One region of the Arthrobacter sp. StoSoilB5 genome, then DNA from elsewhere that is predicted to be linked to it. Evidence: riboswitches for the same ligand, from Rfam matches in the RefSeq annotation. Region 1 holds a riboswitch; each other region holds the start of a gene.
What was found. A riboswitch is a leader RNA that binds a small molecule or an ion and turns the genes downstream of it on or off. The one in region 1 is predicted to bind cyclic di-AMP.
Positions count from the first base shown of each region.

Region 2: linked by a shared signal. The riboswitch ahead of LDN75_RS22590 (hypothetical protein) and the one ahead of LDN75_RS04755 (M23 family metallopeptidase) in region 1 are both predicted to bind cyclic di-AMP.
Region 3: linked by a shared signal. The riboswitch ahead of LDN75_RS03760 (hypothetical protein) and the one ahead of LDN75_RS04755 (M23 family metallopeptidase) in region 1 are both predicted to bind cyclic di-AMP.

Region 1 is NZ_AP024646.1:1,004,064-1,007,333, forward strand. It holds gene serC (phosphoserine transaminase) at 1-678, opposite strand, end outside; gene LDN75_RS04750 (metal-dependent transcriptional regulator) at 982-1,677, shown strand; cyclic di-AMP (ydaO/yuaA leader) riboswitch at 1,852-2,093, shown strand; gene LDN75_RS04755 (M23 family metallopeptidase) at 2,098-2,928, shown strand; cyclic di-AMP (ydaO/yuaA leader) riboswitch at 3,067-3,237, shown strand; gene LDN75_RS04760 (C40 family peptidase) at 3,242-3,270, shown strand, end outside.
Region 2 is NZ_AP024646.1:4,985,283-4,988,552, reverse strand. It holds gene LDN75_RS22595 (helix-turn-helix domain-containing protein) at 1-320, shown strand, start outside; gene LDN75_RS22590 (hypothetical protein) at 600-1,871, opposite strand; cyclic di-AMP (ydaO/yuaA leader) riboswitch at 1,874-2,024, opposite strand; gene LDN75_RS22585 (hypothetical protein) at 2,154-2,387, opposite strand; gene LDN75_RS22580 (ATP-dependent DNA ligase) at 2,435-3,270, shown strand, end outside.
Region 3 is NZ_AP024646.1:781,248-784,517, reverse strand. It holds gene LDN75_RS03770 (response regulator transcription factor) at 1-130, shown strand, start outside; gene LDN75_RS03765 (HAMP domain-containing sensor histidine kinase) at 134-1,627, shown strand; cyclic di-AMP (ydaO/yuaA leader) riboswitch at 1,738-1,922, shown strand; gene LDN75_RS03760 (hypothetical protein) at 1,926-2,738, shown strand; gene LDN75_RS03755 (glycosyltransferase) at 2,981-3,270, shown strand, end outside.

The DNA.
Region 1 (3,270 bases):
ATCGCTTGCCTTGATGCGCGCGGCGCGCTCCAGGGCTGCGGGGGAGAACAGGCCCAGCCACAGGCCGCCATCAGAGGCGAAGTTCTTCTGCGGGGCGAAGTAGTAGACATCCGATTCGGCGACGTCCACGTCCAGCCCGCCAGCGGCTGAGGTGGCGTCCACCAGGACGAGCGAACCGGCGTCGGCGCCTTCTACACGCTTGACCGGGGCGGCAACACCCGTGGAAGTCTCGTTCTGGGGCCACGCGTAGACGTCAACGCCGGCCTCGGCCTGGGGGGACGGCCGCGTGCCGGGCTCGGACTTGATGATGGAGGATGCATCGAGGAAGGGGGCCTTGTTGGTGGCCGCCGCAAACTTGGAACCGAACTCGCCGAAGGAAAGGTGCTGGGCCTTTTTCTCAACCAGGCCGAAAGTCGCTACGTCCCAGAAAGCGGTGGAGCCGCCGACGCCGAGGACAACCTCGTAGCCCTCAGGTGCGCGGAAGAACTGGCTGAGTCCTTCGCGGACCGAGCCCACCAGGTTCTTGACGGGCGCCTGACGGTGGGATGTGCCAAGAATGGTGGTCGATGCGGCGGACAAGGCCTGGACCTGTTCCGGGCGGACCTTGGAGGGTCCTGCGCCGAAGCGTCCGTCCTTGGGCAGCAGGTCGGCGGGAATAGTGATGCTGTTGTCGCTCACGTGTGGCTCCAATGGGTATCGGTTAGAGAGGGGAGGTGGCAGGTGGCATCGGCTGCCCCTTCGACTCCATCATTCTGCCTGACCGGGCCCGCGCTCAGGAATCTGCGGTTGTCATAGTCCGCCACGTGGAATGCCTGAACGACTACGGGCATTCGTGCCCGCGGAAACATTATCCAGAGTAATTCCAAATAAGCTAGGCTAGGGTTGGCGTTCCTGAGGTGTCGATTGCACACCGTCCACCTTGGCTGGGACGCGGTACGGTGGAGATTACGCAACAAATGCGTTCGAGGAGAGCTGAGCTGGATGACGGATCTGATCGATACCACTGAGATGTATCTTCGGACCATTTTGGAGCTTGAAGAAGAGAACATCGTGGCTCTTCGCGCACGTATTGCCGAGCGTTTGCGCCATTCGGGACCCACAGTTTCCCAGACCATCGGACGCATGGAGCGCGACGGCCTGGTGATTGTGTCCAACGACCGTCACCTGGAGCTGACCGAGGTCGGACGCAAGCGGGCCACTGAAGTCATGCGAAAGCACCGCCTTGCCGAGAGGCTTCTGGCGGACGTCATTGGTCTCGACTGGGCGTATGTCCATGACGAGGCATGTCGCTGGGAGCACGTCATGAGCGAACGTGTGGAGCGGCGGTTGTATGAGTTGTTGGAACATCCCACCGAGTCGCCGTATGGCAACCCCATCCCGGGTCTGGAGGCACTTGGCGGCCTCGCCGGCCAGCCCCTTGCACGCCTGGACGTCAACCTGCTGCACGCGATGGACGGGTACGCCGCCGATTCACGCGTAGTCGTCAGCCGACTCGCTGAGCCCATCCAGGTTGAGCCGGAACTCCTCACCCAGCTTGATGAAGGCGGGATTCGTCCCGGCGCCACCGTCTCCTTGGAGAGGGTGGGGGAGTACATCTCTGTTCGCGTTCCCGGCATTGAAGGAGCGCTTGAGCTGCCTCCCGAGGTAGCCGCGCACGTCTTCGTCGCCGTTAGCTGACTTTCCGGCGTGTCAGATCTCACGTTGGGGTCTTTGGCGCGCGTGTGACCTGCGGGTTTCCGCGATTGATGGTATGGAGCCACGCCACAACACGGTGTTTCGAAAGATAACGAATTTATTACTGCGGACTTTAATCGCCTATAGTTATCTACTAGCGCCGATACCAAAGCGTTACCTGATCTGGAGCCGAGCTCTGCCAGCGGATCAGGTGTGTCATCAACTACTGGCAGAGGCGGGGGAACCACAAGCGGCTGCCTAAAGAAGCAGCCTTGGGGTGAAGTCCGCAGCAGAAGTGCCTACTAACGCAAGTCCTCCTTGGGATACCTGTGTGCCGTTTGCGCTTCGTGCGGACCGGGTCTTTGAACTCTCTGACCCGAATCCGACAGCTAACTTCGCAGGCTTTCTAGAGAGGAACAGAGTTTGACATCGCAGAACGTCAGGGGTCGCCGCCGCGCGTCCGGCCCCGCTGCTGAGCTGCGGCCAGCCCGCGCCGCAATGGAGATCCGGCCACGCGACACCCCGCGTCAGGTGCGCCGCCGCAAGAGCCCATTGCGCCAGGTAGCCGACTTCGCCGCAGCCAGTGGTGTCGGGCAGAAAGCCGGAGTTGCGCTTGCCGCCACCGGACTTGCCCTGACTGTAGGTCTGCCGGCCACAAGCCCCGTCATGGCCACATCCGAGTCCGGTCAGACTGAGGCGGCCCTGACCGTGCCCGGTGGCAGCCAGCCCGAGGTTTCTGCGGCAGCGTCTGCCAAAATCGATTTCAGCCGCGCAGCGGTCGCCACCGCAGCCGATCCTGACGGCAAGCTCAAGCAGCTGCTGAGCGCGCAGTCTGCGGGCAGCATCCAGCGCGCCTCCTCACTTGGCACCTTGGGCAGTCCACTGGACAAGTTGGTCACGGCGTCGCCCTTTGGCTATCGCGTCAGCCCGCTCACCGGCGGCACGGGTGACTTCCACCGTGGCCAGGACTTCGTGGCCCAGTGCGGTACCGCTGTTCACGCCGCAGCCGCAGGCAAGGTCACGTTCGCGGGCTGGCATGAGTATGGCGGAGGCAACCGCGTAGTGGTTGATCACGGCAACGGCCTCGAGACCACGTACAACCACCTGTCGTCCTTCAACGTCAAGGTGGGCCAGACCGTCAACCGTGGCGATACCGTCGCGCTCAGCGGCACCACGGGCGCATCCACCGGCTGCCACCTCCATTTTGAGGTCCAGGTAAATGGCGAGGTCGTAGATCCCATGGGTTGGCTCTGAGCTAGTTGATGGTGCTCTCTCGCATTGATGACACGCCCCGTGACCTGAATGTGACATTCACGAATATCTGTTGTACCGTCTAAAGCGCATCGGCTTTTTAGGGGGCCGATGCACTTGGGTGGATTGCCTAGCTCTGCCACCACTCAAGGTCCGTTCGCAAAAATCGTCTGGCAGGGGCGGGGGAACCAATTTTGGTCTTCGAATCAGAAGGCCTTGGGGTTAAGTCGCAAAAGCTTCCCGGAAGCCGCGCGGCCGGATGACTCCCATCCGAATCCGACAGCTCACCTCGCAGGCATTGGGAGAGGCTACCTTCGTGTCATCACGCACTACCCCTGCGCGCCA
Region 2 (3,270 bases), 1.3 Mb from region 1:
GCCGTGCCGTGGGCGTCTACCAGCTCTTCGACCGTCTGCAGGCCCCCGGAGGTTGGGACGATGCCGGCTCAGTGCACTACCGGACCCTGGAGGACCACGACCGCAACGGCGAACTCCTGCCGGTGTTGGAACTGCTCTATGACAACGACGGCTCCGTCCAGGACGTCGCCACCAAACTCCATCTCCACAGGAGCAGCATCTACAACCGCCTCGGCCGGATCCGCCAACTCATCGGAGCTGATCCGTTGAGCGGCGCGATCCGGCTCGAGTTGCACGCCGCACTGAAGGCCCGGAGGTGGGCCTCTCGGCCCCGGATTTAGCGCGTTCCGGGCGGCTGGGTCGCCGAGTGCCGCACTCGGGGTCGACGCCCCTCTGGCACTCTTGTCACATGCAAGTGACACGCGGAACGAAAGAAGCAGGCACCGGGTAGGTGCCTGCCTCTCTTGTTGCAGTGATTCTTGTTGCCCTGATTCCTTAGGCGCGCCGCAACCGCTGGCAACTCCAGCGGCCCAACCGGCGGCGGAACGTGGCCGTCCGGCTGCTGCTGCAGTACCGGCCGTGCCACCCGACGTGCGTGCTGGTCCTGGGAAGTCGCGTGCTCACTTCAAAATCCCTGTGGCGCCGTCAAGTACGGCGTCCAGGTCCAGGGCTGAACCATTGGACGGCGTGGTGCTGGGACTGCCGGTCGGCTTTGGCTTTGGCGCCGGAGCCTGTGTTGGAGTAGGCGCCGGAGTGACAGTGGGGGTCGGCGTCGTCGTGGCAGGTGGGGTGGTAACCGTGTCCGACGGAACCGGGCTCGGGGCTGGCTGGGTTGGGACAGGAGTTGTCACGCCCGGCACAGGAACAACAGCCGACGGGACTGCCGAAGGAACCCAAACAGGATCCGCGAGTGAAACTTGCGGAGTCGGAAGGGACGACGGCGATCCCTGAGCGGGTGCCTCTTCTGACGACTGCGTTGCAACAGTTGCCGGCTGTCCGGCCTCGCTGGTGGCCGCCGAAGCAGCAGTGGAGTTGGACGAGCTGGGTGCGGGGGTGGCCGAGGTTGACTGCCTGCTGTCGCCACCGGTCTTTGCGTCACTGGCTTCCTGGGCCGGTGTTTCCTGCCCGAAGAAGGGAAGCTCGAAGGCCTGGCTCACGGTGCCAACGGTCAATACCAAGCCCAAAGCTCCGGCGACGACTGCCATGCGCTGGCCCATTGTCTTGACCGAGGCCGCCTTTGTGAGGACGGCGTGTGGTTCGTGGCTGAAGGACGATCCACCCACTGATGACCCGCCCAAGGATGAAGCTCCGAACGTAGGGGCACCGCCTGCCGAGGGCTGGGCTGCTCGCGTGCGGAGGGCCTTCCGGCTTGCGAGGCCAGCCGCAGCGGTGGCGGCTGCCGCCAGCTGGGCGGGGCTCTTCGCCTGTGCCGGGGATGCAGAGGGCATCGGTGAAGCAGCGGCCACCGTCGGTATGGCGGCAGTGGCGGGCTCCGGAGTGGATGAAGCGGCATCCACCGTCGGTATGGCGGCAGTGGTGGGCTCCGGAGTGGAAGCCGGTTCGGGGGCGATCGGTGCGGGAGCTTGAACAGTTGGAATCGCAGCCGTTGCCGGTTCCAACGGAGCAGAGTCCGCGGGCGTTGTTTCAGCAAGAGCGATGACCGCCTGGGCTGCCCGCTCACGCTCTGCGGCGCGAGCGGCCGCGCGCGTAGTGGGTGCCGCGGTGGTGGGATTAGAAGCAGCGGTGGGTTCCGGCGTCGTGCTTGTTGACGCTGCTTCTGCTGCTGGCGCACTGGTGGAGGATCCGCTGGGTTGGGCCCGACGGCGTCCGGTTGGCTGGGTACGCTCGCGCGCTATTTGGGCGCGGCGCGGCTGATCCATGGTTGGGGACATGGTGGTTGCCTCTCAACGCCTGCGAGGTTAGCTGTCGGGTTCGGACGAGGCCGTCCGGCCGCACATGGCGGCTTCACCCCAAGGGCCCATGGAGAATCAGGCCCGGGAACTCTGGGTCCCCCGTCTCTGCCGCGAGTCTGGCGGATTCCGGTTTGCGGCAGAGCTCGGCGTCAACCCGGAAGCGGCCCAGCGGAGATACGGGTCGCTCTTCGACGGTACATGAGCAGCAAACTAAAGTCACATTAATGTAACGGGCGGGACGTCTTCCAGAGCGAAGGTCGGTTAGGACTTAGGCTCCGGGGCCGGAGCCGGGGCGGGCAGCTCGTGCTGGATCCTTTGGACTTGGTGTGCGTAATGGGTCTCGGGTCGGAAAATTTCGTCCGCCACACCCAGCATCCCACCCGTGGCGCCGCGCCGGACTTTCCCCTTGCTGTTCTGGCGCGAGACCCAGAACCAAAGGGCCGCAATGAGGGCAGGTGCTGCCAGTACGGCCACAAGAACGGCCAAGATATCCATCGCCCAAGACTAGCTTTCGGCATGTACTGGCCGGTAGACATAGTCCTATGGACCTGCCTGTGATGCCGCCCGTTTCGCCCATGCTCGCCAAGTCCGTGCCCAACATTCCGGATGTGGGGCATTACGAGCCCAAGTGGGACGGGTTCAGGACCATTGTTTTCAAAGATGGTGACGAGATCATCCTGGGCAGCCGCAACGAACGCCCCATGACACGGTATTTCCCGGAACTGGTGGAAGCCCTCAAGAAGAACCTTCCGGACAAGTGCGTCATCGACGGCGAGATCGTCCTCATAGCGGACAACAGGCTCGACTTCGAAGGCCTTCAGCAGCGCATCCACCCCGCCGACAGTCGTGTGCGGATGCTGGCTGAAAAGACGCCGTCCTCCTTCATTGGATTCGACACCCTGGCGCTAGGAGATGAGGACCTCATGGACAAGCCGTTTTCCGAGCGTCGCGCTGCCCTGGAGAAGGCCCTGGCCAAGGCTGAGGCGCCCGTGTACGTAACGCCGGCGGTGACGGAACTGGACCAAGCGCAGGAGTGGTTCGTGCAGCTGGAAGGTGCTGGGCTGGACGGCATACTTTCCAAACCGCTCGGCGGGACATACCAGCCGAATAAGCGGGTCATGTTCAAAACCAAGCATGAACGCACCGCGGACTGCGTAGTGGCTGGATTTCGCTGGCATAAGACAGGAAAGGTTGTGGGGTCGATGCTGCTCGGGCTCTATAACGACGCCGGCCAGCTGCAGCACGTCGGGGTGGTGGCTTCATTTCCCATGGCCAAGCGCGAAAGCCTGGTGGCCGAACTCGAGCCATACCAGACCGAGTTCAGCGAACATCCTTGGGGCCAGTGGGCTGATCAAGGAGATGCAGCAACCACTGGCTC
Region 3 (3,270 bases), 220 kb from region 1:
CGACTTCGGCGGGCAGGCCAACATCGTGGAACTGTACATTTCCTACCTGCGCAAGAAAATCGAAGCCAACCACCCCCCGATGATCCACACCATCCGCGGGGCCGGCTACGTCATCAAGCCTGCGGACTGAACCTTGTCCACCCTTTCAGGAGTAGCCCGCAAGACCCAGCGGAGCTGGTTCAATCCCTCTACCTGGCATCTGCGCACGCGACTGGTCCTGGTGGCAATGGCATTGCTGGTGGCGATTTGTGGTGCAGTCGGGGTGGTCAGCTATGCCTCCATGGACATGTACTTCAACAAGCAACTCGATAAGCAGTTGGAGCAGGCGTCCAGCCGCGCGAATGACTTCGGCAGGCCGCCGTCGAACTTTCCTTCAAGCGGCCGGCCAGATCCCCTGGAGGCCCGCGGCCAAGGTGCCGGGACCCTCAACGCGAGGATCGATGGTTCCACCGTCATCAACTCGGGCCTCATAGATGCCAACGGACGGCGCGCCGCACTCTCGGCCGAAGACAAGCAGGTCCTGCTGTCACTCCCCCGCGGCAATCTGCCTGTGGACCGCTCATTGTCCAATGGCGACTACCGGCTGGTGGCCGTTGAGACCGCCTACGGCGACGTGATCGTGACGGGACTGCCGTTGGCTGACAAGCAAAACGCCGAGGCATCGCTGGTATGGACCATGGTGTTTGTTTCTCTTGGCGGCCTGGTACTGATCGGACTCGCGGGTACCGTCATTATCCGTAGGACCATGCGGCCCCTGGAGCAGCTTTCGGAAGTCGCGACGAAAGTCTCGCGGCTGCCCCTCGACGCCGGTGACGTGGCACTTGCGGTGCGCGTACCGCCGTCGGCCTCCCATCCGGGAACGGAAGTGGGCAGCGTTGGCCACGCTTTGAACCAAATGCTCAACAACGTTGCCAGGGCGCTGGCAGCCCGGCAGGAAAGCGAAACCAAGGTCCGACAATTTGTGGCCGACGCGTCCCACGAACTCCGGACGCCACTGACCGCCATCCGCGGCTACACAGAGTTGCTACGCATGACCGAGAACTTCACCGACGATGGACGAAAATCCTTGGCACGCGTCCAGAGCCAATCGGAACGGATGACCACGCTAGTGGAGGACCTGCTTCTGTTGGCGCGCCTGGACGAAGGCCAGCCGTTGAAGGTCACGGATGTGGACCTGACGCAGCTGGTGATCGAGACCGTCAGCGACGAAAAGGTGATGGCACCGGACCATATCTGGAAGCTCCAGCTCCCTGACGAACCGATTACGGTGCGCGGTGACGCAACCCAACTGCATCAAGTGTTGGCCAATCTGCTGTCCAACGCACGCAAGCACACAGATCCCGGCACCACGGTAGTCACAGGCGTCATGCTCTCTGCTGACGGTAGTGCGGTGGTCACCGTCACTGACGATGGGCCTGGCATTCCGCCCGAATTCCAAGGCCGTATTTTCTCGCGATTTGCCCGGGCTGACGCCGCAAGATCGGGCTCTGAGGGGACCTCCGGATTGGGCTTGTCCATTGTCGAATCGATCGTTCAAGCGCACGGCGGAAGCGTGGAAGTTACGTCCAAGCCGGGACGCACTGAGTTCGCCCTCCGGCTTCCCTCAGTTTCAAACGAACGCGCATAACGAATCGGGCAACATGACGCGCCGTGATCGTGATCTCTGTTACCTAAATGTGACTTAAGCCGAAACCTCCTGTACCGTCGAAAGGGTGGGTCGCCCCTAACTGGCCCCACACCCGGGATGCGCCGAGCTCTGCCACTTCCCGGAGTTCCGTTCTCATTCGAGGCAGAGACGGGGGACCCAGAGTCTCCGGGCACAGTATTTTCCTTGCCCTTGGGGTGAAGCCGCAGCTACGCGCGCGGCCGGATGACCTCATCCGAACCCGACAGCTAACTCCGCAGGCGCTGAGAGGTAATCACACATGTCTGAATTCAACGATCAGACGCGCCCTTCCGCGCGTCACCGTGACGAACACAATGCTCCCCTGACCAAGTCGCAAACCGTTCTGAAGAACGCTGCACGCCGTGGCAAGACCGGGCAGCGGATGTCCGTTGTTGCAGGAGTCGTTGCCGCCGCCTTGGGCGTCGCCTCGCTCGGCCAGGCCGCAAACGCTGCGTTCAACCTCCCGGAAACGAGCCAGGCGTCCGAGACGCAGGCTACCGCCCAGGTCAGCAACAAATCAGCGGAAATCTCAGCTTCCTTGGATGCTGCCGCCAAGAAGGGCGCCGCCGATAGGGCCGCCGCAGACCAGGCAGCGGCCGCACAAGCCGCCGCCGAGAAGGCCGCCGCTGAGAAGGCTGCCGCGGACCAGGCAGCGGCCGCACAAGCCGCCGCCGAGAAGGCTGCCGCTGACGCAGCCGCCAAGCAGGCTGCAGATGCCGCCGCTGCTGCAGCCGCAGCCGCCGCAGCTGCCCCCAAGGCAGTGGACGATCCCGCAGCTGCCAAGGCGTACGCCGCCAGCATCCTCGCCAACTACGGCTGGGGTCCGGGCGAAATGACTGCGCTGAACACGCTGTGGGAGAAGGAATCCAACTGGCGGACCACCGCGACCAACGCCTCCAGTGGCGCCTACGGAATCGTGCAGTCATTGCCGGCTTCCAAGATGGCGACTGCCGGCGCTGACTGGGAGACCAACTACCAGACCCAGATCAAGTGGGGCCTGAACTACATCAAGGAACGCTACGGCTCCCCCTCGGCCGCCCTTGCCTTCCACTTGGCCAACAACTGGTACTAAGCCAAACCCTGAAGCAGGCTTGAGCCCACCCCAGCGGGCTCAATCGTGCAGGGCCTGATTGCCGCCCCGTTTCCGCCGTTCGCAGTGTTTATTGAAGCGACCGGCAGGAACCGGGGCGGTTTTCGCGGTTCAGGCCGTTTCCCCGTTTGAAGGCTTTCCACGTTTCAAGGCTTTCCACGTTTCACAGTCACATCACAGCGGCTGCCTATGGCCCTCATAATCCCTGGCCGCATGCTGGATGCATGACGCTCATAGATCCAGCGGGCAACGCAGTGCAGCACGCTGCACACGCTGGGCACTGTGGTGCTTCAGCCGTGCCTCAACAGCGGTCGCGGCGGTCTCCCGTGAACATCCGGGGAACAGTTCCCGTCCTTGACGTCGCGGTTCCCGTCTTCAACGAGGAAGGCCACATCGAGTGGAGCCTGCGCCGGCTGCACGCGCATCTCGTGGACTCGTTGCCTTACAGCTTCCAGATCACTGTGGCCGACAACGCCAGTACTGACACCACATTGAGAATTGCCGAACGGCTGGC